2 regions of the Oceanobacillus caeni genome follow, and region 1 is predicted to be linked to the other one. Evidence: predicted binding sites of a transcription regulator. Region 1 holds the regulator's gene; the other holds the start of a gene.
The links. The regulator CtsR, encoded in region 1, represses protease genes until heat stress. The targets are predictions, from matches to a motif close to ATGGTCAATAAAGGTCAAACA.
Positions count from the first base shown of each region.

Region 2: the regulator CtsR is predicted to act here: its motif matches at 12,482-12,502, upstream of clpP (ATP-dependent Clp endopeptidase proteolytic subunit ClpP).

Region 1 covers NZ_JBHTKV010000019.1:54,699-70,290, forward strand. The annotation lists gene sigH (RNA polymerase sporulation sigma factor SigH) at 1-405, opposite strand, end outside; gene ACFQ18_RS13390 (NYN domain-containing protein) at 575-1,090, opposite strand; gene rlmB (23S rRNA (guanosine(2251)-2'-O)-methyltransferase RlmB) at 1,090-1,836, opposite strand; gene ACFQ18_RS13400 (Mini-ribonuclease 3) at 1,842-2,240, opposite strand; gene cysS (cysteine--tRNA ligase) at 2,247-3,647, opposite strand; gene cysE (serine O-acetyltransferase) at 3,644-4,300, opposite strand; T-box leader at 4,435-4,647, opposite strand; gene gltX (glutamate--tRNA ligase) at 4,709-6,178, opposite strand; gene ACFQ18_RS13420 (PIN/TRAM domain-containing protein) at 6,448-7,539, opposite strand; gene radA (DNA repair protein RadA) at 7,961-9,334, opposite strand; gene clpC (ATP-dependent protease ATP-binding subunit ClpC) at 9,586-12,015, opposite strand; gene ACFQ18_RS13435 (protein arginine kinase) at 12,029-13,093, opposite strand; gene ACFQ18_RS13440 (UvrB/UvrC motif-containing protein) at 13,090-13,632, opposite strand; gene ACFQ18_RS13445 (CtsR family transcriptional regulator) at 13,782-14,243, opposite strand; gene ACFQ18_RS13450 (MgtC/SapB family protein) at 14,718-15,302, opposite strand.
Region 2 covers NZ_JBHTKV010000001.1:124,966-140,557, forward strand. The annotation lists partial or broken gene ACFQ18_RS00635 (MATE family efflux transporter) at 1-306, opposite strand, end outside; gene ACFQ18_RS00640 (MerR family transcriptional regulator) at 453-1,274, shown strand; gene ACFQ18_RS00645 (nucleoside hydrolase) at 1,380-2,351, opposite strand; gene eno (phosphopyruvate hydratase) at 2,647-3,933, opposite strand; gene gpmI (2,3-bisphosphoglycerate-independent phosphoglycerate mutase) at 4,038-5,579, opposite strand; gene tpiA (triose-phosphate isomerase) at 5,576-6,334, opposite strand; gene ACFQ18_RS00665 (phosphoglycerate kinase) at 6,357-7,538, opposite strand; gene gap (type I glyceraldehyde-3-phosphate dehydrogenase) at 7,704-8,711, opposite strand; gene ACFQ18_RS00675 (sugar-binding transcriptional regulator) at 8,790-9,812, opposite strand; gene ACFQ18_RS00680 (glutaredoxin family protein) at 9,963-10,226, opposite strand; partial or broken gene ACFQ18_RS00685 (hypothetical protein) at 10,223-10,291, opposite strand; gene aroD (type I 3-dehydroquinate dehydratase) at 10,318-11,082, opposite strand; tRNA gene ACFQ18_RS00695 (tRNA-Arg) at 11,270-11,345, opposite strand; gene ACFQ18_RS00700 (shikimate kinase) at 11,524-12,084, shown strand; gene clpP (ATP-dependent Clp endopeptidase proteolytic subunit ClpP) at 12,563-13,153, shown strand; gene ACFQ18_RS00710 (HPr family phosphocarrier protein) at 13,202-13,456, opposite strand; gene whiA (DNA-binding protein WhiA) at 13,678-14,619, opposite strand; gene ACFQ18_RS00720 (gluconeogenesis factor YvcK family protein) at 14,768-15,592, opposite strand, start outside.

The sequences.
Region 1 (15,592 bases):
CTCAATAATATCCATTAAAGTACGCTCTGACTCTTCATCATAAATAGGCTTGTCCAAAGAAACGTAAGAATTTAGCGGTATATGTTTTTGCCTTGTAGCAGTTTTAATCGCAGTAATAATTTGACGAGTAATACAAAGCTCTGCAAACGCTTTAAAAGAGGTTAACTTGTCCTCATTATAGTCACGAATGGCTTTATATAAACCAATCATCCCTTCCTGGACAATGTCCTCTTTATCCGCTCCAATAAGAAAATATGTCCGTGCTTTTGCTCGTACAAAATTTCTGTATTTTTGTATTAAATAGTCAAGAGCATGACTATTCCCCTGATGAATTAGAGCTAAAATTCCTTCATCATCAAGCAAGTGTATGCTTTTATTTTCTTCTTCTAATCGCTCGATATTCAAGAAAAAAGCCCTCCCAATCCCACACAGTGCGCTTTAAGGAACATTATACAGTCCGTTTAAACAAGCGTCAATACTCGTTCCGGGTGATTTTTAAAATATATAGAAAAAACAAAAATGATTAAAAATTATTCGACCTTTTTCGTATTCTGTCGACAATATTCCGCAATACCTACTCGGAAAACTCCCCTCTTCTCATTTTTTCGAACTTGTTTAAGATAGATTCATCCAACTCTATTTTCGTTTGAGGTTTGATTTGTTTATGACTTTCAATATTTTCTATAATTTGCCGTTCAACATCTTTTAGTTCAATATATAATTCGCGTGCTGACTTTCTTAATGCACCTTGCGCAAAAATGGTACGTTGCTCTGTATAGTCTGAGGTTGCCACATATACTTGAGTTTTAACGTTCTTTAGTTTTTTCACTAATTTTTCAATACATTCGTCGGCTGTTTCCTTTTCTTTGGTGTAAATTACTTCAACGTTGAATTCCTGTAACTTACTTTCAGTACCTCTAACATAGTAAGCGTCAAATACAACGATGACTCGATATCCCGAATATGACTGATACTCGGCCATCAACTCAATCAAGCGATCCCGTGCTTGACCTATGTCTTTATCCTTTAATTGCTTTAATCCGTCCCATGCCCCAATAATATTATACCCATCTACTACAACGATAACCATTAGTGCTCTCCTATGGGATGCCGTCTTCGATATACTTCATATAGTAATAGACCACAGGCTACAGAGGCATTTAATGAGGAGACCTTTCCTCCCATTGGAAGACTCACTGTCCAGTCACATTTCTTTTTAACTAATCTACTAATCCCTTTTCCTTCGTTCCCTATAACAACCGCAATTGGTAAAGTGCCATCTAACTTTCGGTAATCTTCTGTTGCTTCTGCTTCTGTACCGACAACCCAAACATTCTTTTCTTTTAATTCAACAATTGTATTTGCGATATTTGTCACTCTTACCACGGGAATATGTTCCATTGCACCAGCTGCTGTTTTTGCCACAGTTGCTGTTAGCCCAACAGAACGTCGCTTTGGAATGATAACACCATGAGCCCCAGTAGCATCTGCTGTTCTTAATATAGATCCCAAGTTATGGGGATCTTCTAATTCATCCAATATGATAAAAAAAGGTTCCTCTCCTTTGTTTTTAGCATTTTGAAACAAATCATCTAATGCAGCATATTCGTATGGCGCCACATAAGCTATCACTCCTTGGTGATTACCGGAATTAATTTGATCAAGTTTCGTTTTCGGTACTTTTTGAATAATTGTACCTGCTTCTTTTGCTAATTGTTTTAGCTTCCCTTGTACATTTTGATTTAAATGTTCTGATATCATGACTTTATTAACAGATCTTCCCGTTTTCAAGGCTTCCATAACGGGATTTTTTCCCATAATAATTTCTTGATCCATTTTCCTTATTCACTCCTTCCTTCGATAACTTGCACAGCCCTTTTGAGTAACTCTTCTAAACGTTCCCCGTTTTTAGCTAAGTAATGATAACCAATTAGAGCTTCAAATGCTGTACTATATCGATACGTTTGAATACTAATATTTTTTGGCGTGGAGCCGGATTTTGCATTTCTCCCTCTTGCAACAATCCGCTCCTCTTCCTCTGATAAAATGCCTTGCTCTAACCATTCTAGAATAACTTCCGCTTGTGCCCTTCCCGAAACAAATGAAACAGCACTTTGATGCAATTCATTAGGCTTTATTTGACCTTTATTTAGAAGATACTCTCTAATATATACCTCATATACGGCATCTCCCATATAAGCAAGACTTAAACTTTTCATTTGTTTCACATCTAAATTCATGACTACTTATCCTCTTTTCCACCGTACTCCTTGTGGTGTATCTTCTAATATAATACCTTTACTTTTAAGCATATCCCGTATTTCATCAGCACGACCAAAATCACGATCTTTCCTAGCCTGATTACGTTCTTCTATTAAATTTTCGATATCTTCGTCTAACAGTTGTTGCTCTTGTTGAATATTAATACCTAAAACATTTAAGAGAGTAACAATTGTATCCTGGAACTTTCTTATAACATCTGTTGACGTTTGCTCTAGTTGCAGATAAACATTGGCTTCTTTTGCTAAGTCGAATAAGACTGAGATAGCATTTGCAGTATTAAAGTCATCGTCCATCTCATGCTCGAATTTTTCTCTTAACTCATTAATTCTGCCAATCCATTCCGTATGATGGTCAACTAAGTCCATACTTGTTTCTTTTCGATGTTCTAAATTTTGATAAGCTGTTTTGATTCGATCAAAACTATTATGTGCACTTTGTAATAATTCTTCCGTAAAGTTTATCGGATTTCGGTAATGAACGCTTAACATAAAGAAGCGAAGAACTTGAGGATCATACTTAGCTATTAAATCTCTTGCCAACACAAAATTCCCCAGTGATTTAGACATCTTCTCATTGTTAATATTGATATAACCATTATGGATCCAATAGTTTGCAAAGGTTTTTCCCGTATTTGCCTCTGATTGAGCAATTTCATTTTCGTGATGTGGAAAGGTCAAATCTTGCCCACCAGCATGAATGTCTATCGTATCCCCTAAATATTTCTTTACCATTGCGGAACATTCAATATGCCAACCTGGCCTTCCTTTTCCCCAAGGCGAATCCCATGAGATCTCCCCTTCTTTCGCACTCTTCCATAAAGCAAAGTCTAATGGATCCTCTTTCTTTTCCCCAATCTGAATTCTAGCACCTGAGCGGAGTTCATCAATGGATTGGTGAGAAAGCTTCCCATAACCTTCAAAGGCACGTGGTTTAAAATAAACATCTCCTCCGGCTTCATAAGCATACCCTTTTTCGATCAGTACTGCTATGAAGTCAATAATATCATCCATTGTTTCTGTTACTCTCGGATTGTGGGTTGCCTTTTTTACCCCTAATGCATTTACATCTTCTAAATATGCATTAATAAACCTTTCAGAAATGGCAGGAACCTCTTCACCTAATTCATTGGCTGCTTTAATAATCTTGTCATCTACGTCTGTAAAGTTTAGAACATAATCCACTTTGAAATTTCGATATTCAAAATATCTACGCACCGTATCAAAAACAATCGCCGGTCTAGCATTCCCTATATGAATATAGTTGTATACTGTTGGTCCACAAACATACATGCTAACTTTACCTTCAACTAGTGGTTTAAACTCCTCTTTTTCATGTGTTAATGTATTATAAATTTTGATTGTCATACTGATTGGTTCCCTTCTTTCAATTTGACTATTTCCTCGCGTAAGGATTCTACTTCCTGTTTCAATTCTTTAATCGTATTTGCAACAGGGTCAGGCATATTTTGATGATCTAGGTCTCTTCTCACTCTAACCCCATTTTGAACAACTACTCTTCCTGGCACCCCTACGACTGTACAATTTTCTGGAACATCTCTTACAACTACCGCTCCTCCGCCTACCTTAGAGTTTTCCCCTATTGTAATGGATCCAAGCACTTTTGCTCCTGTAGAAATAAGTGCATTGTCTTTTATAGTCGGATGACGCTTTCCCTTCTCATTTCCAGTTCCCCCTAGTGTAACCCCTTGAAATATAGTTACGTTATCACCAATTTCGCAAGTTTCACCAATAACGACACCCATTCCATGATCGATAAAAAAACGTCTACCTATTTGGGCTCCCGGGTGGATTTCAATTCCTGTAAAAAATCTACTAAGTTGCGATATTACCCTTGCAATAAAGAATAACTTACGTTTATAAAAGGCATGTGCAATGCGATGCGCCCAAATCGCATGTATACCTGAATAAGTTAGAAATACTTCTAAATATGTTCTAGCGGCTGGATCCTGTTCAAAAACAACATCCATATCCTCTTTCATACGCTTAAATATCCCCATTTTACTTTTCTCCACCCCTATCTATTTCTATTAGAAAACTTGACATTTCCTATTAGGTTAGACAAATACCTTAATTGCACTTAGAATGTTTATCTTATCTCTCTACTAAAAAAGACGTCTTTGTGTAATAAATACACAGAGACGCCTTTTTGCGCGGTTCCACTCTGTTTGGAGATTCTCTCCCAACTTGTGCTCCATTAACGGTAGAGTGCCGCTGTCATGTACTATTATTTCCATAACAGACTCCAAGGGGCACTTCAAAAATGTCACTTAAAACCGCTCTCAGCCTAGGCGATTCTCTCTGGATAAGTCAGCCACTTTCTACTTTCCCTTTTCAACGTTCCTTATATAGTTTCAATTCCGCTTTTATATTTCTAATATATTACATCTCTTTACTTTTGTGAATGGTTACGCTCCTAGTTGTTTCAAAACTTTGTCTAGGCGCGATACAATAAGTTCTTTTCCTAATAATTCAATGGCCATTGGTAATTCTGGGCCGTGCATTTGTCCAGTTGTTGCAATACGGATTGGCATAAATAATTTTTTCCCGCGATGACCAGTTTCCTTTTGCGTTGCCTTTATTTGTGCTTTGATGGAATCCTTCGTGAAATCATCTAAGTGAATGATTTTATCTGTAAACACTTGTAAAACTTCTGGAACTTGTTCTTCTTCTAAAACCTTCTTAGATGCTTCATCTAATGTAATTTCTTCTTTGAAAAACATCTCTGTCAATTCTACTATTTCTTGTCCATAACGTAATTGTTCGCGATATAACTCGATAACATTCTCAGCCCACTGTCTTGTCTCAGCATCCATATCCTTAGGAAGTCTTCCAGCTTCAATTAAATATGGCATTGCTAATTCAATGACATCTTCTGTATCTCTTGCTTTAATATATTCATTATTCATCCATTTTAATTTTTGTTGATCAAAGATAGCAGCTGATGTAGATAAACGTTCCGGATCAAAGATTTTAATTAGTGTTTCCTTATCAAAAATTTCTTCTTCACCAACTGGGGACCAACCAAGTAATGAAATGAAGTTAAATAATGCCTCCGGTAAATAACCTAAATTCTTATATTGCTCAATAAATTGAACAATATGGCTATCCCTTTTACTTAGTTTTTTACGATCTTCATTTAGAATCAATGTCATGTGCCCAAATTTAGGAGGTTCCCAACCAAATGTTTCATAAATCATCATTTGTTTAGGTGTATTTGAAATGTGTTCTTCTCCTCTTAATACATGAGAAATTCCCATTAAGTGATCATCAATTGCTACTGCAAAATTATAAGTTGGAATACCATTTTTCTTTACAATAACCCAATCGCCAAAGTCACTAGATTCAAAAGTAATATCCCCGCGAACTATATCATTAAACGTATAGGTTTTATCATCTGGAACACGAAAACGAATACTTGGTTTGCGCCCTTCCGCTTCAAAAGCTAAACATTGATCTTCCGTTAAATTACGATGCGCACCAGAATACTTAGGCACTTGTCCATTGGCTTTTTGTTCTTCACGTTCGGCTTCAAGTTCCTCTTCCGTCATATAACATTTATATGCCAAACCTTTTTCTAACAACTCATCAACGTATTTTTGGTAAATATCAAGGCGCTCTGTTTGCCGATATGGTCCATATTCTCCGCCAATATCAGCACCTTCATCCCATTCAATTCCTAGCCATTTTAGGAATTTAAACTGACTTTCTTCTCCACCTTCTACATTTCGTTTATCATCTGTATCTTCTGTGCGAATAATAAACTTTCCATCAAAATGTCTTGCATATAAATAGTTAAAAAGCGCTGTTCTAGCATTACCAATATGTAAATGCCCAGTTGGACTTGGAGCATACCTTACACGAACATCGTTTGTCATTTTCGCTTTCTCCTTTCAAGTTAAAGTAAAATTATATATTTAAAGAAGACTTCCATCAGCGGGGTTTTCCATCATCCCCCACTGACGGTTAGTCGCACTTATCGGACCTTTACGGGCAGTTGATCTCACACCTACCTTCTTTGTTTCCCTAGAAACGGTGAGAGTTTTATTGCCCGTTTAGGCAGGATAAATAATTATGTATACCAAAAAGGAAAGTGATAACGAATACTGTTATCACTTCTACTCTCTCCTTATAAGTTATACCGCTTTTATAATGCTTTTTCAAGTAATTTTGGTTTTGCAAAAATCATTCTACCTGCAGAGGTTTGTAAAACACTCGTAATTAATACCTCAATTGTCTTCCCTATATAATCCTTACCTTCTTCTACAACTATCATTGTTCCATCATCGAGATAAGCTACACCTTGGTTTTGTTCTTTACCATCTTTTATTACCTGTACCACAAGCTCTTCTCCTGGTAAAACAACTGGTTTCACTGCATTTGCCAAATCATTAATATTAAGAACACGAACACCTTGTAAATCACAAACCTTATTTAAATTGAAATCATTTGTAACAATAATTCCGTCAATCACTTTTGCAAGTTTAATTAGTTTACTATCTACCTCATGAATTTCTTCAAAATCACCTTCGTAAATTTCCACTTTAACTGGTAATTCCTTTTGAATTCTATTTAACACATCTAATCCCCTACGACCACGATTTCGTTTCAATGCATCTGAGGAATCAGCTATATGTTGAAGTTCACCTAGTACAAATTGCGGAATAACAATGGTTCCTTCTAAAAAATTGGTTTGACAAATGTCCGCAATTCTACCATCGATAATAACGCTTGTATCTAGTATTTTTACTTTTGGCTCGGTTATTTCCGTTTCGTCAGAGTCCGACATTCTACGTTTTTCCTTTTTTGATGTTCTTAACAGATTGATAAATTCGTCCCTTCGTTTAAAACCAACCTGAAACCCGAAATAACCAAGTAAAATCATAATGAAGAGTGGTAGTACTTGAGATATAACATCTATATTTATATCTTGCAAGGGTATGTTAATAAAGTAAGCAATAACTAACCCAAGGATTAAACCAATACTACCAAAGAATAAATCAACAGCTGGAATTTTAATAAGAGATTCTTCAATCCATTTTAAGAAATTAACAATAAATCCGGCCACCCAATAGGAAATGAGAAAGAATATAATTGCGCCTACGACCATACCAAGATATGGGGATGTCAACCAACTTATATCAGTTAATTTTAATAAATGAATAATAGCTGGAATGTATAAGAATCCAATTGTTCCACCAAGTATTACAAAAAATAGATTAACAATAATCTTTAACAACCCATTCACCTCCTAATTCTATTATTACCGTTCATACAATAAATAATCCTAGTAATTATTAAAAAAACTCGAATTCGCCTATCCTTTTGAGAAATAATTCAAATGAATTACTCTACAGAACATACTTCCTGCATAAGTGCGTGTTCAAAAAGGACCGAGTCGGCTAAGAACGCAACGTCCTGTGCGTCGGAATTTCGAGGCGGTGAAGCTCCCGGTACCGGAATGTATGCAGTTCATACATAAGGGACGGATAAACGAGCATTTTCAAGAAATTCGAAGTGTCATTTTTACCGGACTTTTTGAACAACATCTATTATATATAAAAGAAAAATAATACCAATTAAATCATAGCATAGCTATGATGAACATTCCATTTGGATAAATGCTAAGAAACATCCTTTTTTTGTACAGCGATACAATACTATCGTTCTATCCCTAAATCCAATGCCTCTTGAACTGATTGAACTCCAATTACTTGGATGTCCCTAGGTGGTGTCCACCCATCTAAATTATTTTTAGGACAAATAACTCGTTTAAAACCGAGTTTGGCAGCCTCTTGCACTCGCTGTTCAATTCGAGAGACCCTTCTAATTTCTCCGGTTAGTCCAACCTCACCTATAAAAATATCATCTGGTCTAGTAGGATTATCCCGAAAGCTAGATGCAATACTGACAGCAATCGCTAAATCAATCGCTGGCTCATCTAATTTTACTCCACCAGCAACTTTTATATATGCATCCTGGTTTTGTAGCATTAATCCTACACGTTTTTCCAAAACCGCCATTAATAACGATACACGATTATGATCTACACCGGTTGCCATTCTCCTTGGGTTTCCAAAACTAGATGGGGATATTAACGCTTGGATTTCCACTAAAACCGGTCGTGTCCCCTCCATAGACGCAACAACCGTGGATCCAGACGTGCCATGAGAACGTTCCTCTAAAAATATTTCTGAAGGATTCATAACCTCTCTAAGTCCCTCTTCCTTCATTTCGAAAATCCCCATTTCATTGGTAGAACCAAAGCGATTCTTTACCCCACGTAAAATTCGATAGGTATGATGCCTTTCACCTTCAAAATAAAGAACCGTATCTACCATATGTTCTAGCATTCTCGGTCCTGCAATTGCTCCCTCTTTTGTAACATGACCTACAATAAAGATAGGAATGTTATTTATCTTTGCCAAGCGCATTAATTCTCCTGTACATTCTCGCACTTGGGAGACACTTCCTGGGGCACTAGTTACCTCTTCTTTAAATATCGTCTGAATGGAGTCAATCACTACAAAAGAAGGCTTAATTTGTTCCACATGTCTTGAAATATCAAATAAATTTGTTTCGGAGAGCACATATAGTTCTTCTGATTTAATCCCTAAACGATCCGCTCTTAATTTCGTTTGACGGGTTGATTCTTCTCCTGAAATATAAAGCACAGGTAAATGCTTATCTGCTAATTGTGCTGAAATCTGCAATAATAGTGTAGATTTACCAATTCCGGGGTCACCACCAATTAATACAAGGGATCCCATTACAATCCCTCCACCGAGAACACGATTAAACTCTTTCATAGTCGTCGTAATTCTTGGCTCTTCTTGGGATTCAATAGATGTAATCCGTTCAGGTTGGGCTACCGCACTTCTGGCTACATTAAATATATGTCTCCCTTTACCTGATGATGCTTCCATTTCCTCCACTAAAGTGTTCCAATTATGGCATCCTGGGCATTTTCCCATCCACTTTGCAGACTCATATCCACATTCCTGACACACAAACTTTGTCTTACGCTTCGCCAAGCTTCTCGTTCCCTTCTCCCTTTTAATTGTAACTTACTTTTTTAATGTATAGGTTACATCCTCCTTTCAATTAAAAGCAAATGAACCACAACTTTGCCACAATTTTTTAGTACAAAAATCTTTCTTGTCTTGGGCTTTGATTTCTCGCTCTACCATACTGAATTGCATAAGTGTTGCTAAGGTAGAGGCCAAGTTGTCTAAGATGATGGAAAAGCTAGAAGAACATTATTCTTCTAGCTTTTCATGAAAACTTATGAAAGGAGAATAAAATCGCCTTTATTACTTAAACCGATTTTCACTTTCTGTCCTTTTTCTATCGTTCCTTTTAGCATTTCTTCAGATAATAGATCCTCGATATTCTTTTGAATGGATCTACGTAATGGACGTGCCCCATATTCAGGATCAAATCCCTCGCTAGCAATCTTTTCAATTGCCTTATCAGTAAGGGAGAGGTCTATTTCTTGTTCATATAATCGGTCATGTAACTGTTTAACCATAAGCGTAACAATATCTTTCATATGCTTTCTTTCCAAGGAATGGAAGACAATTGTCTCGTCAATACGGTTTAAAAACTCTGGACGGAATGCTTTCTTTAGTTCGTTCATTACTTTAGATTTCATATCTTTATATTCTTGGTTGTCATCTTCCATTGCAAAACCAACATATTTATTTCGTCTCAATTCGCTTGCACCAACATTAGACGTCATAATAATAATTGTATTTCGGAAATCAACTAGACGGCCTTTCGAATCTGTTAAACGACCATCTTCTAATACTTGCAGTAAAATGTTAAACACTTCTGGATGTGCCTTCTCAATTTCATCAAGTAAAACTACAGAATATGGTTTACGACGTACTTTCTCAGTTAATTGTCCACCCTCTTCATAACCTACGTATCCAGGAGGTGAACCAACTAAACGTGCTGTCGCATGTCGTTCCATATATTCGGACATATCGATTCGAATCATAGCATCTTCATCAGCAAACATCACTTCAGCCAAAGCTCTAGCCAATTCTGTTTTACCAACTCCTGTTGGACCTAAGAAGATAAATGACCCGATAGGACGTTTTGGATCTTTTAACCCCGCACGTGCTCTACGAATGGCTTTAGAAATAGCTACAACTGCTTCTTCTTGACCGATTACACGTTTATGCAAAGTTTCTTCCATATTTAGTAGTCGATCACTTTCATCCTTAGTTAATTTAGAAACAGGAACCCCAGTCCAGCTTGAAACAACGCTAGCAATATCGTCTATTGTAACTTTAGAATCCATTTGTCCTTGTTTTTCTTTCCATTCTTTCTTCGTCTGTTCTAATTCCTCACGATAACGCTGTTCAGAGTCCCGTAAGGATGCTGCTTTTTCAAACTCTTGACTCTGAACTGCTGCATCTTTTTCTTTCCGAACCTCTTCTAATTTATGCTCCAATTCCTTTAAATTTGGTGGAATGGTATATGAGCGTAGGCGGACTTTAGAGCCAGCTTCATCTATTAAATCAATTGCTTTATCAGGAAGAAAACGATCTGTAATATAACGATCCGATAGGGTAGCAGCCGCTTCAATTGCATCGTCTGTAATCGTCACTCGATGGTGTGCCTCATAACGATCGCGTAATCCACCTAAAATCTGAATGGTTTCCTCCACAGACGGCTGATCTACTTGAATTGGTTGGAATCTACGTTCTAACGCTGCATCTTTTTCAATATATTTACGGTATTCGTCTAATGTTGTAGCTCCGATACATTGTAACTCTCCACGAGCAAGGGATGGTTTAAGTATGTTGGACGCATCAATTGCTCCCTCTGCTCCACCGGCTCCAATTAGTGTATGTAATTCATCGATGAATAAAATAATATTACCAGCCTGACGGATTTCTTCCATTACTTTTTTCAAGCGGTCCTCAAATTCACCACGATATTTGGTCCCCGCGACAACAGTACCCATGTCTAAAGTCATAACGCGTTTATCACTTAATGTTTCTGGAACCTCGTTATCTATTATTTGTTGTGCCAATCCTTCAGCAACAGCCGTTTTCCCTACACCAGGTTCACCGATTAGCACAGGGTTATTTTTTGTTCTTCTACTTAATACCTGAATAACACGTTCAATTTCTTTTGCTCGACCAATAACTGGATCAATTTTTCCGTCTCGAGCACTTTGGGTTAAATCTCGCGCTAAAGAATCTAATGTTGGTGTATTAGCACTTGATTGCTGGCCCCCTCTACCTTGTCGGCCGGCTTGTGATTCATTGCTACCTAATAATTGTAGGACTTGTTGTCTTGCTTTATTTAAACTAACTCCAAGGTTATTTAAAACTCTTGCAGCAACACCTTCACCTTCACGAATAAGGCCTAATAGGATATGTTCAGTTCCAACGTAGGAATGACCTAACTTCCTAGCCTCATCTTGTGAAAGCTCTACAACCTTTTTTGCGCGAGGTGTATAATGGATGGATTGCATAGGTTGTTTACCAACACCTATTAACTTTTCCACTTCCTCTTGAATTTGGCTAATCTCTAGGCCTAATGATTGTAAAGCTTTTGCAGCAATTCCATCTCCTTCACGTACAAGTCCTAAAAGGATATGCTCAGTTCCTATATTATTATGACCAAGGCGAACTGCTTCTTCCTGGCTTAACGCTAGTACTTTTTGTGCTCTCTCAGTAAATCTTCCAAACATCATAATAGCTTCCCTCCTAATTCTCTAACTGTAATCTTTCACGGATGAGTGACGCCCTAAGTACATCACGTTCTCGGGATGTTAATGTTTTCTTTGCATAGTGTTGAAGAAATCCTGGTTGTATAAGTACCATCAACTCATTAAGTATATTTCTAGAGGTATCTTTAATGATACCTAAATCTATTCCTAATCGCACGTTTGATATGCAATTAGATGCCTCTTTTGATTCGATTATTCTACTATAGGCTAGCACACCATAAGAACGAAAGATGCGGTCTTCTAATGCGGTAGGCGACTCCCTCATAATTAAATCTCTTGCATTTCGTTCATGATCTATTAGCTGATTTACTACACTTTCCAGATCGCCTACAATATCTTGCTCCGATTTTCCTAATGTGATTTGATTAGAAATTTGGAAAATATTCCCTAGCGCTTCACTGCCCTCACCATAAATTCCTCGAACAACTAGCCCCAACTGGTTAATAGCTGGCATCATTCGATTTATTTGTCCTGTGAGAGCAAGTGCTGGTAAATGCATCATAACAGAAGCACGCATCCCTGTACCAACGTTGGTTGGACAGGTTGTTAAATACCCTTTATTTTCATCAAAAGCATAATTTACCTTTTCTTCTAACCAATCATCTATTTCAAATGCTTTATCTAAAGCATGACGTAACTGTAAACCAGGAAAATAAAGCTGGATACGAAGATGATCCTCTTCATTTACCATAATAGATACTTGTTCATTTTCAGAGATTATTACTGCCGATTCATTCGTATGTTTAGCAAGATTAGGGCTTATTAAGTGCTTTTCTACTAAAACTCGCTTTTCAATAGCAGTTAATTCTCTAATAGGGATAAATTCAAAATTATGATAACTATTAAATGACTTGTTTGCATATTCTTTTTCAATAAGTTTCCTTACTTCTGCCAGTTTCTCCTCTTCAGCAATAATAGGATAAGGTATACTTGCTATATTTCTTGCTAGGCGAATGCGGCTACTCATTACAATATCACTACTCGGCCCTTCTTCACGCATCCAAGGGCTAATAGCATCATTCATAAAATGTTCGAGTGTCATGCATTATCACCTGCTTCTTTATCTCTTATATTAGCTTCAAGCTCCTTTATTTGATCCCTTACTTTAGCTGCCTCTTCAAATGCTTCATTTTCTATCAATTGCTGTAATTGACTCTTGTAATGGTTCAACTGACGTTTCATTTGTATATCATTACCTGCACGTTTAGGTATTTTTCCATAATGTTTTGTATTACCAGCATGAACACGTCTTAATATTGGATCTAATTTATCCGAAAATGTTTCATAACAAGTAGCACATCCAAACTTGCCAACTTGCTTAAATTGAGCAAATGTCATTTTACATTGTGGGCATTGCAGATCTTTCACTTTCTGCAAAGTTGGATTATCTATTTTCGACGTATCAAAATTAAAAAGACCTGATAATAAATTATGAAGAGAATAAGCTTCTTCCTCTGGATACGTCACATAACCTTTTTCTTTTGCACATACATTACATACACTTATTTCCGTCTTTTTACCATTAATAACTTGTGTAAAATGCAGTGTCGCTGGACGTTTATGACATTCTTGGCATTCCACTGTTTCTTCCCCCTTTACAACTACTGGTATTAGAAAACTTGGCATCCGCCAAGCCTTTCGGTGGATGGCTTAGTTGCACTTATGCAGACGGGAAAGATTTTATACTTTCCTACCTGCCAAGGTAATTCCCTTTGTATAGTAAATTTAAACTAAAAATACTTTAGTTGTGATAACATAGCGGTTAAGATTCTGGAACGTATTTCATCTCTTAACGGAAGGTTAAATGCTAAAGTGGTACGTTCCATGGCACTTAGCATAATTTTCGCCTCTCGTTCCGTTATAATTTCCTCTTCTAAGAGTCGATCTAGTATGTCAGTAGCCGATCGTTGGGATATAGTTGGATTAGCCATTTCAATAATCTCATCAATTAATGTAGATTTATCCTTATGCCTCACTCGCATAATACGAATGTATCCTCCACCACCACGTTTACTCTCTACAATGTAACCTTTTTCTAACGTAAAACGAGTATTAATAACATAATTAATTTGTGATGGAACACACTGGAAGCGATTGGCGACTTCACTTCTCTTTATTTCAATTGCATTTTGGCCTTTCATTTGAAAAACAGTTTTTAAATATTGCTCAATGATATCTGAGATATTACTCATCAGATCCATCCCCTCTTGCACGTTGTTAATGTCAGTATTTTCAATGCATTTGACTTTGACTATCTTTGACTATACTCTTATTATACGCCAACATTTTTGAGATGCAAATACCTTTTATATATTTTAGACAAAATTATTGAAAACAAAACCTTACACCTAATTATACGTGTAAGATTTTTAGAATCAAAAGCGGAAACTCCCTTACAGCACGTGTTCAAAAGGAAGGATAAGAGTCGGCTAAGAACTAACGTACTATTGAAACGCTACCCAACACAGGGGTATGTCGACGACGTTACCGCAAAGATTGTTTTAGTCGGCCCTCCTTTAATTCGGTTCTAGTGCGTCGGGAGTCGAGACAGCGAATTCCCCGGTACAGTTAATACGTGAGGAATGGAAAAGCGAGCTAAGGGAGGACACACTAAAGCTGGACGTGACTTTTCTTAAAAAAATATAATAAGCTAAATTAAAGCTTAATTATGATATGTTTCGTACCCCTGTTAATCTTGATAATTCATCATAAAGTTTTATTTTATCGATTCTTTTGTTCCTTTCAACTTTAATTTGAACATTTCTCATTCTTTTCTCAATATTAGTAATTTCAATAGAAAGAATTTTTACATCAAATTGTTCAAATAAATTTACTAATAAACTCAGATTCGTATTATGGTCAATAGTAATATTTACGGAAGAGAAGGAACGCCTGCTTTGAAATAACTTTTCAAAGTTATTCAGGAATACTAAGCTAATTAATATAATTAATGTAGCTAATATAGCCGCACCATACATACCTAATCCAACAACTAATCCTAAACCTGCCACTGTCCAAATAGACGCTGCCGTAGTTAAACCTCTTATTGTTCCACCGTAAACGATAATCGTACCTGCCCCTAAAAATCCGATACCACTAATTACATATGAAGGTATTCGTGCAGGGTCGAAACGTATATTACCATAAGTATCAATTAATGATGAAAAACCATAGAGCGACATTAACATCATTAAACAAGAACCAACACCTACTAAAATATGTGTACGGAAGCCAGCAGAATGATTATTCATTTCTCTTTCAAAGCCAATAAGTCCTGATAGAAGAAGTGCAATTAGTAAGCGAATTGCTATAACATAAAAGTCCTCTCCTAATATTTGATTTACGTAAACTATAGGAAATCCCCCTATCTAAAAGATATAATAACAAAACAACTCTAAAGATAGAGTGGTATTAAAATTTATGTGTCAATCCTTAATTTTATGCTGTCTTATTATAATTAGGTTCCCTGTTATCGACTTAGTATAAAGAAGACTTCCATCAGTGGAGGTTTTCCTTCATCCCCACTAATGGTTAGTCGCAC
Region 2 (15,592 bases), on a different contig from region 1:
CAATCCTGTTGTCAAAACAGCAAGAATAATCGAATGTGTAAATATTTCTTTCGCACGATGTTGATTGCTTTAGCCAAGTGCAATCGAATACAACGTGGCACCGCCCATCCCAATCCACAAAGAAACGGATAAAATGACCGAATAAATCGGCACTGCAATATTAACCCCGGCTAACCCTTTTTCTCCAACACCATGGCTAACGAATAGACCATCAATTAAAATATTTATCGCCATCAACACCATTCCAAATAAGGAAGGAATTAAATACTTCATAAATAGTTTACGGGGCTCCATCGTTTGCATCATTAAATGATTGTTTTCCATAAAAATACCACCTCAAGTTTACATTCTTTGATGTCTATGCCTCATTCATTCGGCGCTTGTCGACCTTTCTATGTTATGATGATAAAGTATTCGGTTACCATATAGTCAAGAGTGAAGAGGTGAAAAATTTGGAGTCCACTAAAATACTATTTACGACAGGAGAATTTGCGGATTTATGTGGTGTAAAAAAGCAAACACTCTTTCATTATGATGATATCGGTCTTTTCAAACCAGAGTATAAAAACGAAAATGGGTATCGCTTTTATTCCGTTCAACAAGCAGAGGTTTTTAGCGTGATCGAAATGTTAAAAGAAATTGGTATGTCTTTAGTAGAAATTAAAGACTTTTTACATTTCAAAAACCCTAAGCAAGCAATCGAATTATTAACGGAAAAGGAAAAAGCAATGAAAGAGAAAATCGTGAAAATGCAACGTACGCAGCAAATTATTCAAAACAAGAAAAAACAAATTGAGGAAGCGTTACGGTTGGATTTTGACAAGTTTACAATTGAAGAGATGGAAATAGGAAGCTATGTATTAAGTGAGGACATTTTAAACTGTTCCGATAAAGAATATACGAAATCCATTATGTCATTTATTAAATACACAAAGCAAGAGGAACTTGATACAGGCTATCCTATTGGTGCTCTAGTTCGACAAAAGCAATTAGAAGCGGGAGACTACTGGAATTATTCGCATCTATATATGCGTATCGATCAACCTGATTTTGCGGAACCTTTTATCAAAAAGGCAGGCAAATATGTAATTGGTTATCATAAAGGAAGTTATGTAACGATTCCAGAAACATATGAAAAAATGAAAATTTATTTAAATAAGGAAGGCTATAGCATTTGTGGTGACAGCTTCGAAGAGTATGTGATAGATGAGGTAAGTGTACACGGAGAAGATAACTATGTGACAAAAATAATGATACAGGTAGAAGAAAAATAAGCAAACTGCTATTTTTCTTCTGCCATTTTTAGTTATATCGCTTATTTTTTTCATTTTCTTCTTCTAGAATGCATTGGATAGTTCCTCTTAAAAACGAATATTTTCCTATTCAAATTTTCCCCCTGTCATCACTTCCATAAAATGATTGAAAAACTTCGGATAGTCTAACTGGGACGCAATTTGATGTTTTTTAATCACCGCTGTCGTTTCTTCTTCTAAACTTCCAAATGGTCTTATGTCAGCAATACTCTGACCCCGTTCCGTTCCATTTAATGATCGTACGACATAGACTGGAAAACTTTCATACTTAAGCATATCATCATAATATACTGCCATTATTGTGAGTACATCATGTAACGGACTTCCTTGTACACTTGGATCGCGTTTTTTATAAAAATTATAATAGTAATCAAGGAGGGTTTTGATTAGGGGTACTTTCCCGACTTGATCAATATAGTTAACCATTTCAGGTGTAACAATAGCTCTAGATGTTACATTTAAAGGATAGATTTTCACCCTATTTGCATAACTAAGAACTAATTGTGCAGCTATTGGATCACCATGGAAGTTAGCTTCAGAGACCGATGTAACATTACCTGGATACCAGAATGCCCCTCCCATAATGTAGTATTCTTTAATTTGTTTCATCAAATTAGGCTGCAGAATAAACAATGTGGCTAAAGATGTTAGTCGACCAATATTAACGATAATAAGATCATCAAAGTGTTCATTAATAATTTCGATGACTTCATAGAAATTTTCACTTAAAACCTCAGCCCCATCTGCAGGGGGAATGATAGGCCCAAGTCCATATTCCCCATGAATTTCTGGGTAAAACTTAGGGATTTCCCCAGTCATCGAGAGTTCAGCTCCTGCAATAATTTTAACATTTTCTATTTTTGGTGTATCAAAGATGTTATGAACGTAATTAATGTTAGCTATCGCATTTTCTCTAGGTATGTTCCCATAATCTGCTACCACACCTACTACATCAATATTTTTACTTAAATAAGCATAGATGAGAGCTACTGTATCATCTATACCAATATCTCCAAAGAGCAATACTTTTTTTGCCAATCTTCCTCCCCCCCTTATGCTATGATATTAATTCGATAATTTGTCCTATGCCCTTATGGAAAAAACTGGGCAGTTAATCTCCCACCTACCTTCATTGTTCCCCAGAAGCCCGAGGCAGGAGTCTTACTGCCCGTTTAGGCGGGATAAAAAATACATTCGCTAAACATATGCAGATAGTTACTCATCGACGATTACATTTCAATCTTTTACAGGCTCTTATCTGACCTTTTACGGAAATATAAAAAAATAGAGTGCTAAACCTTATGATTTAGCACTCTTTTTATATTGTTTCAACTTATTTTTTTAAGTTATAGAATGAAGCTAGTCCACCATATTCGCCCATGCCAGCTAATTCATCTTCAATGCGTAGTAATTGATTATATTTAGCTACACGGTCTGTACGTGATGGAGCACCAGTCTTAATTTGACCAGCATTTGTTGCAACTGCAATATCAGCGATTGTTGAATCTTCTGTTTCACCAGAACGGTGAGAAACTACTGCTGTATAACCAGCGCGTTTCGCCATTTCAATTGCATCAAATGTTTCTGTAAGTGTACCAATTTGGTTCACTTTAATAAGAATAGAGTTACCTACACCTTGTTCAATACCTTGTGCAAGTTTCTTCGTATTTGTAACGAAAAGGTCATCACCAACTAATTGTACACGATCGCCAAGACGGTCTGTTAATAGTTTATGGCCTTCCCAGTCGTTTTCATCTAAACCATCTTCAATGGAAATGATTGGGTATTTGTTCACCATTTCTTCGTACCATGCTACCATTTCTTCAGATGTACGAGTTACCCCTTCACCTTTAAGGTTGTACTTACCATCTTCATAAATTTCAGAAGAAGCTACGTCCATCGCTAATTTTACTTGTTCACCTGGTTTATACCCTGCTGCTTCGATTGCTTCAACAATTGTTTGTAGAGCTTCTTCGTTTGAACCAAGGTCTGGTGCAAATCCACCTTCGTCACCTACAGCAGTATTGTGTCCTTTGGAATTTAATACTTTTTTCAAGGAATGGAAAATTTCTGCACCCATGCGAAGAGCTTCTTTAAAACTTTCAGCACCTACAGGCATAACCATAAATTCTTGAATATCAACATTATTATCTGCATGTTCTCCACCATTTAAAATGTTCATCATTGGTGTTGGAAGAGTTTTTGCATTGAATCCACCTAAATAATTGTATAAAGGAACATCTAGTAAATCAGCAGCAGCACGAGCACAAGCCATAGATACACCTAGAATTGCGTTTGCTCCTAATTTACCTTTGTTTTCTGTACCGTCTAATTCAATCATAGTGGCATCAATGATATTTTGACGAGTTACGTCTAGTCCAATGATTTCAGGTGCGATTGTTTCATTTACGTTTTTCACCGCTTGAAGAACACCTTTACCTAAATAACGGTCTTTATCTCCATCACGTAATTCAACTGCTTCATATTCACCTGTTGAAGCACCACTTGGAACTAGAGCACGGCCGAAAGCACCCGATTCTGTATAAACTTCTACTTCTACTGTTGGGTTACCACGTGAATCTAATACTTCACGTGCGTATACGTCTGTAATGTATGGCATAATTTTTTCTCTCCTTAAATATGTTAGTTTTCTATCAAGTCCATGTTCCCGTATATGAGTGGCTAGCCAATCTTATCTCACCACGGGAATTTTAAGACATATAGTTATTTTTCAATCAATGAATTCCCAGTCATTTCTTCTGGTTTATTAACATTCAATAAATCAAGTAAGGTTGGTGCTAAGTCTGCAAGGATTCCACCATCACGTAATTTGACATCTTCTTTCGTAACAATGACAGGTACTGGATTTGTTGTATGAGCTGTCATTGGTTTACCTTCCATTGTTACTACTTCGTCTGAATTACCGTGATCAGCAGTAATAATTGCATTTCCACCTAGTTCAAGAATTTTATCGACAACTTTTCCTAAACATTCGTCCACCGCTTCGATTGCTTTAATGGTTGGTTCTAACATTCCGGAATGTCCAACCATATCTGGGTTAGCAAAATTAAGAATGATGGCATTTGGACGATCTTCAGAATCAAGTTCATCAAGCAACGCGTCCGTCACTTCGTATGCACTCATTTCTGGTTTAAGATCATATGTCGCTACTTTTGGTGAATTAATAAGAATTCGTTTTTCTCCTTCAAATTCTTTTTCACGTCCACCACTCATAAAAAACGTTACGTGCGGATATTTTTCAGTTTCCGCAATACGTAATTGTTTTAAGCCGTTTTGAGAAAGAACTTCACCTACTGTATTATCTAAGTTCACTGGTTTATAGGCAACATACCCATCAACTGTTTCACTAAAGTTTGTTAACATTGTGAAGTCCAAGTTTTTCGGTACACCTTCACCACGGTCAAAGTCACGGAAATCTTCGTTTGCAAAGGTACGTGAAATTTGGATGGCACGGTCTGGTCTAAAATTATAGAAAATAATAGAGTCATTATCTTGTACTTTTCCAACCGCTTCTCCATTTTCATTAACGATTACAGAAGGAATAACGAATTCATCATAAATCCCGTTCTTATAGGAGTCTTCTACTACTTCCAACGCTGATTGGTAGCTAGGTCCTTCTCCATATACCATGGCATCATATGATTTCTTCACACGATCCCAACGTTTATCCCTATCCATGGAATAATAACGTCCAGAGATTGTAGCAAACTTACCTACACCTAATTCCTTCATTTTTTCTTCCGTTTGTTTAATGAATTCTTTCGCTGTTTGCGGTCCAACATCACGACCATCAAGGAAACCATGGACATAAACTTCTTTAAGCCCTTGATCACTCGCAAGCTTTAACAAAGCGAATAAATGACTAATGTGACTGTGCACTCCACCGTCTGATAGTAGACCAAATAGATGTAATGCTCGGTTATGATCTTTTGCATGTTGAATAGATTTTAAGAAAGCTTCATTATGGTAAAATTCGCCTTCTTTAATGGATAAATTAACTCTTGTTAAACTTTGATAAACGATACGACCCGCACCGATATTTAAGTGTCCAACCTCAGAGTTACCCATTTGCCCTTCAGGTAATCCAACCGCTTCACCACTAGCTGTTAACTGATTATGTGCAAATTGCTTCCAATAACGATCAAAGTTTGGTTTTTTTGCTTGTGCAACTGCATTCCCAAATTGTTCATCGCGAAATGCGAATCCATCTAAGATGATTAATGCAGCTAGTTTTTCATTATTCATTTTGCTCCAGCCTCCACAAGCTGTAAGAAAGAATCGGCTTCTAGGCTTGCTCCACCAACAAGTGCGCCATCTATATCGGATTGTGCTAATAATTCATCCACATTGGCAGGTTTTACACTTCCACCATATTGGATAATAACTTGTTCAGCAGTAGCTTCAGAAGTTAATTCTCTTACAACGTTACGAATATGTGTACATACTTCATTAGCTTGTTCACTTGTTGCTGTTTTACCAGTTCCAATTGCCCAAATCGGCTCATAAGCAATGATAGTATTTGCTACTTGTTCTTCGGATAACCCTTGAAGTGCTTTTTGCACTTGAGTTTCGATAAGTCCCATTGTTTCGTTTGCTTCACGTTGTTCTAACGTTTCACCAACACAAACAATTGGTGTTAAACCATGTTGAAATGCTGCATGGGTCTTTTGGTTAACTGTTTCATCTGTTTCAGCAAAATACTCACGACGTTCAGAGTGCCCCAATACAACGTGAGTTACACCTAAGTCTTTTAACATAACGGGACTTACTTCACCAGTAAATGCTCCATCATTTTCAAAATGCATGTTTTGTGCAGCGATTTTTAATTTAGATCCCTTTGTTTTCTCTACAAGAGATGCTAAAAATGGAAACGGTGCACATACGATTGCTTCTACTTGTTCACTATTAGGTACTTTTTCTTTTACTTCATCTACAAATCTATTTGCTTCAGATAAAACTTTATTCATTTTCCAGTTACCAGCAATTACTTTTTTACGCATCGTCTCACCTCAATATAAAATACTATTTTTCGTCTAGGGCTGCTACTCCCGGTAGAACCTTACCTTCCATAAACTCTAGGGAAGCTCCACCACCAGTTGAAACGTGATCCATCTTGTCTGCTAGACCAAATTTTTCAACTGCTGCTGCCGAATCTCCTCCACCAATAACCGTATAACCTTCTGTTGTTGCAAGAGCTTCTGCTACAGCTTTTGTACCATTAGCAAATACATTCAATTCGAATACACCCATCGGTCCGTTCCAAATCACTAGTTTAGATTCAGATACGATTTTGCTATATTTCTCGCGTGTCTTCGGTCCAATGTCTAGTGCTTCCCAATCGGCAGGGATTTCTTCAATGGATACTTCTTTCGTGTTTGCTTCTTCAGAGAAATCATCCGCGATAACGACATCTTCTGGAAGGACGAAGTTTACACCTTTTTCTTTTGCTTTTTGCATAAATTCTTTTGCTAAATCAATTTTATCTTCTTCTAATAGGGATTTTCCAATTTCATGACCTTGTGCTTTGATAAATGTATAAGCAAGGCCTCCACCGACAATAAGATTGTCTACTTTATCTAACAAATTATCGATTACGTCAATTTTGTCTTTTACTTTAGCCCCACCAATAATCGCTGTAAATGGGCGCTCTGGATTTTCTAAAGCTTTACTCAACACACTGATTTCTTTTTCCATCAAAAAGCCAGCTGCAGAAGGTAATTTTTCCGCAATACCAGTTGTTGAAGCATGCGCACGGTGAGCTGCTCCAAATGCATCATTCACATATAAATCTGCCATAGATGCAAAACTTTGCACTAATGCAGGATCATTTTTTTCTTCTCCTGATTCGAAGCGAACATTTTCTATTAATAATAAATCACCATCATGAAGATTAGCGATAGCTTCGTTTACCTCTTCGCCATAAACTGCATCTGTTTTGACTACTTCTTTACCACTTAATTCGCTAAGTCTTTTGGCTACTGGATCAAGTCGTAACTCTTCTACCGCTTGTCCTTTTGGTCGTCCTAGGTGACTAGCTAAAATTACCTTAGCACCATTGTCTGATAAGTGTTTGATGGTTGGTAATGCAGCTTTAATTCGGGTATCGTCTGTTACTTCCCCATCCTTCATAGGCACATTAAAATCGACACGGCAAAAAACTTTTTTCCCTTTTACATCAAGGTCTTTTAATGTTTTCTTATTCACGTTAGATCCTCCTATATTATGTAGATGTCTAGTATATAGCGTCTGCCATTTCTTGCATCCTTATCCATTATATACTAAATGTACGATTTAAAAATAGGAAAATGGAAATTGGGAGAGGAGCTACCTCCTCCCCCTAAGGAAATTATTAAACACTATTGGTTAATTTTATAGTCCTTTTTCTGCCATAAATACAGCTAAGTCTACACAACGAGTGGAATAACCCATTTCGTTATCATACCAAGAAACAACTTTTACCATATTATTTTCCATTACCATTGTTGATAATCCATCAACGATAGAAGAATGAGTATTTCCTACAATGTCTCTAGATACTAATGGTAATTCACTGTATTCAAGAACTCCTTTTAATGGTCCTTGTGCAGCTTCTCTAAATGCATTGTTAATATCTTCAACTGTTGCATCTTTTTCAAGTTCAGCAACAAGGTCAGTTAATGAACCGTCTGGAGTTGGAACACGAACAGCCATACCATTTAATTTACCTTCTAATTCAGGTAATACTAAACTTACTGCTTTTGCAGCACCTGTTGTTGTTGGAATGATGTTTTCAGCAGCTGCACGAGCACGACGATAGTCTTTATGTGGTAAGTCAAGAATTTGTTGGTCATTTGTGTAAGAGTGAATAGTTGTCATTAGACCACGTTTAATTCCAAATGTATCATTAAGTACTTTAGCAAATGGTGCTAAGCAGTTTGTTGTACAAGATGCATTAGATACAATGTTATGTTGACTTGGATCATATTTATCATTATTAACACCCATAACGATTGTTAAATCTTCATTAGATGCAGGTGCAGAGATAATTACTTTTTTCGCTCCAGCTTCAATATGTTTCTTCGCATCTTCTCCGTTAGTGAAACGACCTGTAGATTCGATTACGATGTCTACTCCTAGGTCTCCCCAGCCTAATTGTGCAGGGTCACGCTCAGAAAGTACTTTAAATTCTTTACCACCTACTGCAATATTTGAACCATTTACAGTAACTTCTTCTTCTAAAATTCCGTGAATAGAGTCATATTTTAGAAGATGTGCTAACATATTTGCATCAGTTAAGTCATTAACTGCAACAATTTCTACATTATCATTTTTTAGAGCTTGACGGAAAACATTACGTCCAATTCTTCCAAAACCATTAATACCTACTTTAACTGCCATTAAAAATTCCTCCTAATGTTTTTTATATAGGTTTGTTCAAAGTGTAGATGATTTCTCCTCTACTCCTCGAACATATATTTAAAAGGATTTCCCTCTTAAAATCTGTTCTGCAGCTGCCTCATCTGTAATTAATAAATCACTTTTTCCTTGTTTAAAGTATGATTCTATAGCTTCTGCCTTAGAAGTTCCTCCAGCAACCGCAATTACATGATCAATTGATGATAAGTCTTCCAGTTGTAATCCAACTGTTCGTACTTTATGAACAACAGCCCCATCTTGATTGAAATAATATCCGAAGGCTTCACTAACCGCATGATTGGTTATAAGTTTACGCATTGTTTCTTCGGATGTCTTTCTTCGCTTGGCCATTGTATTTGCATCACCTATACCATGAATGACGATGTTCGAACCTTTAATATGTTCTAAAACATCCCTAATCATTGGTTCGTCAATTAATGTTTGGTATGCTGATTCACTTATTGGGTCTGGAACAAATAGTTGACGATACTCACCATTCGCTTTATGCGCCATCTGGGAAACAATACTACTTGCCTGGTTCTCAGCCTTCTCTCCAACCCCACCACGAGCAGGAACAAATAAAATCCGGTGATTTAAGGGAGTCATTACATCGGCAATGGCTGCCATTGTTGTTCCACCAGTTACAGCAATAATGGAACGAGTAGTAACAATCTTTTTAAGATAGGTAACACATGCTTTACCCATTTCCTGTTTTACCCATTCATATTCATCACTGTTTCCAGGGACAATAATAACGTTTCTTACTTTTAACTTTTCCCGAATTTGCTTTTCTAAAACAGATAATCCGACAATTTCCCGCATCATGCCAGATAATTGTTCAAGAACTAATTTGCCCTCTTTTGAAATATACATACCCTTTGACGTTACATCAAGAAGTGCTTGTTTATGTAAAAAATCAACTTCACTTCTGACATATCTTTCCGTCATATTTAAATGATCTGCCAAGCCTCTTCTTCCAATTGGTTCAAAGTTCTCGACAGCTTGTAAAATAAAATAACGTTGTTGCATAATTTTCAAAAGATCTGGCACCAATTTCTGTTGCAATTCAGTAAAAGTTCTCATATAATCCCTTCCTAACTGGACACAATATGTCCCATGCGGTTTTATTATGTCCCAGCTGATTTTAATTATAACATAGTTTAATGAATATACAAATAAAAGATTCATAATCATGACAAACAGTGGAAAAGAACATAAAAAAAGGAAAGACCGTTATTTGTTGGCTTCCCTTTTAAACTCATTTTTTAATAATTCTTCAACTGAGTCATAATTAATTTCCTCACAATTCAATTGTTTTCCGTTTACTTCGATAACTGGAATTAATAATTGGTACTTTTCTAACCAATCGTCATTTGAGTATATATCACGCATTTCTAACTCATAAGGGTAATCTCTTTTGAATGTGGACAAGAGTGCTTCTGCATCCACACATAAAGAACAATTCTCCTTCGTATAAAAGTTAATATGTAACATCATTGTTTTCTCCTTATATTAGTTGATGATGGTATATGTAATTGTTCTCGATATTTCATGACTGTTCTGTGGCAATTTCAATTCCATATTCGTCTTAAAGAGCTTTATGTAATAAAGATAAAGTGTTTTTTAATTCATTAACAGCTACTTGTCCTGGTGCTGAGGCCTTCTTCGCCGCTCCAAATGTTAATGCTGAGCCAAATATTTCACCAGCCAAGCGAGAAATTACACCTTTTCCAGCCATTGACATCGTAATAATCGGGCGATCGGCATAATGTTCTTTCATTTCTCTTGTCGCATCCAATAATGTCAATACATCAGCCGTATTTTTCGGCATAACAGCAATTTTTGGAATATCCCCACCTAGCTCTTGCCCTTTTCGTAATCTGGCTACAATTTCCTCTTTATTTGGAGTTTTATGAAAATCATGATTGGAAATAATCACATACACATGATGGTCATGAGCAACATCAATCAAATGTTTTACATCTTTTTCATCGTTAAACAATTCTACATCTATCATGTCCACTTGCCCGGTTTGAACCATTATACGATTTAATTCCATATAATAAGATGTACTAATTTCCTTTTGTCCGCCTTCTCTTAAACTACGAAACGTGAAAATGATAGGGGTTTGTGGCAATCGTTTTCGTATTTTCTTTAATGCCTCTTTTACTTGATTGATATCTTCAACTTGTTCAAAAAAGTCAACTCGCCATTCCACTACATCGGCCTCAAGAGTAGTAAGATACTTTGCCTCTTCTACTATTTTTTCAACGGTCTCTCCTACAATCGGTACGCAGATTTTCGGCATTCCTTCGCCTATAGTAATATTCTTCACTTTAACTATAGTCATCATTTGGGACTCCTTTTAGTTAGGTTTAATTGATTTTCTCGTTACACCAGTGCTAATCCTACTAAAAAATCTTTCTATTCAGTGAATTGGATCCACATGTTTGAAATCCGTTTGAAAATCACCTTTTTCATAGTAAAATAGCAAGGGAAGAAAACATCTTTTATCCCTTGCTACACTTGACTTCATCTAACGCGCCCAGAGGGATTCGAACCCCCGACAAACCTGGTACCGGAAACCAGTGCTCTATCCAGCTGAGCTATGGGCGCATAATATAAAATTGGACACATATATTATTATAACCTTAACTTTTACTAGATTCAAGTCTTTAATTAATCCATTTACATTGCCAAAAAACTTGACACCTAGTACCTATGTGACCTCTTTTACAAAATTATGAATTTACATTATAATATCCTTAACTTATCAAAGAGAAAGAGGATTAAAATGGGATTAAATAATGTTTCTCTCAGAGAACAAAATATTGTGCTTATCGGATTTATGGGAGCAGGAAAAACAACAATCGGTAAAGCTGTTGCAAGAAAACTTTATCGCGATTTCATTGATATAGACGAAGAAATCGAAAAACAATTCAACATGCCTACCCCCCAAATATTCCAGGTATTTGGGGAAAAAACATTCCGTGAAAAAGAAAAAGAAATCATTCAGGATTTTTGTAAAAATCAAAGACTCAAAATTATTTCACTTGGTGGTGGCGCATTTTTACAAGAAGAAATAAAAGAGACTTGCTTAGCTAATTCTATCGTATTCTACCTTTCGTTATCTTGGGAATCATGGAAAGAAAGAATCAGTATGATAATAGATAATCGACCGGTTCTTCAAGGAAAGAATTATGAAGAAATGAAAGAACTATTTGAAAAAAGACAGCCAATATACGAAGAACATCATTCCAAAGTAGCAACGGACAAGCAAAATGTCGAAGAAATAGCAGATTATATTGTATCCTCATTAAAAACAGCTTGGGATATTTATGAACCAAATCGTTAAATAAAATTTTAGGGAAAGAAAAGTAGAAATATACTTTCTTTTTTTTAGCGGGAAAGTATAACATCTTTCCCGTCTGGGGCTCCGATTACTCGCCCCACCTTAAAGAATTGCATAAGTGCAACTAAGGCATTCGCTAAAGCCTAGCGAATGCCAAGTTTTCTAATGAAGCCATAAAGAAAACTTCCATCAGTGGTTTTTTCCTTCATCCCCCACTGATGGTTAGTCGCACTTATCGGACCTTTCTCCCACCTACCTTCTTTGTTCCCCGGAAGCTTGAGGTGGGATAATAGTCAATAATGATAAAATGAAGGGATTTCAAACTTTCCAATGGTTTATTTGGTTTATTAAATAAAATTATGGGAAAAATGGAAAGTGTATCCAATTTGTCGAACGTTTTTGTTTGACCTTCATTGACCATTGAGCTATTATGGAAATATAACATTTTGGCTAAACTATTGTTATTAAGGGAGGATTTACTATGAATTTAGTACCTACAGTTATTGAACAAACTAATCGTGGTGAACGTGCATATGATATTTACTCACGCTTATTGAAAGACCGTATCATTTTACTTGGAAGCGGAATCGATGATAATGTGTCAAACTCCATTGTTGCACAATTATTATTCTTAGAAGCTGAAGATCCAGAGAAAGATATTTCATTATATATTAACTCACCAGGTGGTTCTATTACTGCTGGGATGGCAATTTATGATACGATGAACTTTATTAAACCAGATGTATCCACTATCTGTATTGGAATGGCTGCTTCTATGGGAGCATTCTTACTTGCAGCGGGGGAAAAAGGAAAACGATATGCCCTACCAAATAGTGAAATTATGATTCACCAACCATTAGGTGGAGCACAGGGGCAAGCAACCGACATTGAAATTCATGCAAGACGTATTATAGAAATCAAAAAACGCATGAACGAAATCCTTGCTGAGAAGACTGGACAGCCTCTAGAAGTAGTAGAACGTGATACGGAACGTGATAACTTCTTGACTGCTCCACAATCCGTTGAATATGGATTAATTGACAAAATTCTAGAACGTCAATCAGAAAAATAATAGATATAAAAACTCCCTTTCAACTTTTCGAAAGGGAGTTTTTATATCTTATTTTTTGGAAACAAATTCACATAAATGATCAATTGCATTTTCTTCATCAGGACCATCCGCAATTAATTTAATTTCTTCTCCACATGCAATAGCTAAACTCATAAGCCCCATTATACTTTTGGCATTTACTTTCTTACTATCTTTCTCTAAAAATAAATGCGCTGCATAGCGGTTTGCTTCTTGAACAAATTGTGCCGCTGGTCTAGCTTGTAGACCCGACTCTATTTCTACCTTTATCTGTTTTTCAATCAAACTTCTCATCCTCCCAATTGAGTAAGCGCTAACATTGTTTTTCTTTTGTACCATCCCATGTTGCTAACTATCTAAAAAATTAAATTTTATACTGTAAATTACATGTATTATATCATATGTAAAGTTAAAAGGAAAATATCCCCTTTTAACTTTAATATAATCAGAATACACTATTAGCTGGTGACTTATGTAGATAAGATAGTATCATACTTTCTTATCCGCTAAACAAATTCACCTTGCTTGATTTTTTCTGCAAACTCATCTATCTTTTTAAGGCGGTGATTTACACCAGATTTGGAAATCTTTCCACTTCCAACTAATTCCCCTAATTCTTTTAACGAGACATCTTGGTGCTCGACCCGTAACTTAGCAATCTCTTGCAATTTTTCTGGAAGCTTATCCAGACCAACTGTGTTTTCTATAAGTTTTATATTCTCTATCTGACGGAAAGCTGCTCCAATCGTTTTATTTAAATTCGCAGTTTCACAATTCACTAATCGATTAACGGAATTTCGCATATCCCTTACAATTCGAACATCCTCAAATTTAAATAATGCATTATGTGCTCCTATTATTCCTAGAAACTCAGTAATTTTTTCTGCTTCCTTCATATAGACAATATAACCTTTTTTCCGTTCTAACGTTCTTGAACGTAAACCATATGAATTAAGTAATTCGAATAACTCATTATTATGATCCTCATAATTATTAAAAATCTCTAAATGATAAGATGATGTTTCGGGATTATTAATGGAACCACCAGCTAAAAATGCACCACGTAAATAGGCACGTTTACAACAAGATTTAGATAAGTATTTATCAGATATCGTTCTTACAACCGTATATGAATCCTTTAAAATTCCTAACTCCATTAAGAATTCACGTACCTTCTCCTTTAAGCGAACAATGTAAACATTATTTTTCTTAAGCTTCATTTTCTTTCTAACAAGTAGCTCTACTGGTGGATCATAATTTGCTTTTATAAGCGTGTATATTCTTCGAGCGATTGCAGCATTTTCAGTTTGAACATCTAACGTGTATTGTAACCTATTGACAGAAATAACACCGTTCATCCGAATTAATGCAGTTAATTCAGCTTGTTTACAACATTCATCAACTTCTAGGCTTGTCAGTTCTTTCTTTATTTCTGAAGCAAAGGACATCGTAATCCCCTCCCTTCCTTTTAAGAGGTTGTTCAAAAAGTCCGGTGAAAATGACGCTTCGCATTTCTAGTTGGTAATAGCAGCGTTGCAATAAAACGTTACGCATTTAGCCGACCACGGTCCTTTTTGAACTCGCATTTTATCCCAATTATTTGTCGATGATCGAAAATAATAGCTTTGCAATTTTTTCTTTATCATGTCTTACGGTCTTATTTGAATGATTAATAATATCTCCTTCAATAATCTCCAATCCCATATCGACCAATTTTTCAATATCGTATACAACTGGTTCAGCATTTTCTTCTGCATAAATCGCACGAATCGATTGTTCGATAGGTTCGTTATGTACAACAATAGAGTCAACACATCCAGTACCAATATGATTCTGAATTGCTTGAATATGATCAGATGCGGTAAAACCAGTAGTTTCCCCAGGTTGCGTCATAACGTTACAAATATAAACAACTTTCCCTTGCGTTTCCCTTAATGCAACATCAATTTGCGGGATAATTAAATTGGGCATGATGCTTGTAAATAAACTACCTGGAGAAATAATGACTAAATCAGCATTCTCGATTGCACGTACAGCATTAGGAAGTGGCTTAATCGGGTTTGGCTCCAAAAATACACGTTCAATTTTTTTATTTGCTTTAGGTATATTGGACTCTCCACAAACATATGTCCCATCCGTGAACTTAGCATGTAAAGTCATATTTTGGTTAGAAATCGGGAAAATATCTCCCTTTACATTGAGTACTCTTGAAATTTCTTGTATTCCATCATAAAAATCACCAGTAATGGAGGTCATTGCGGCTAAGAGTAAATTTCCTAGTGAATGACCTGATAAACCATTACCATCAGAAAAACGATGTTGAAAAAGATCAAGTAACATAGGTTCCGCATCAGACAACGCTGCAATTACATTTCTTATATCACCTGGGGCAGGGATTGCCATTTCGCTTCGAATTCTTCC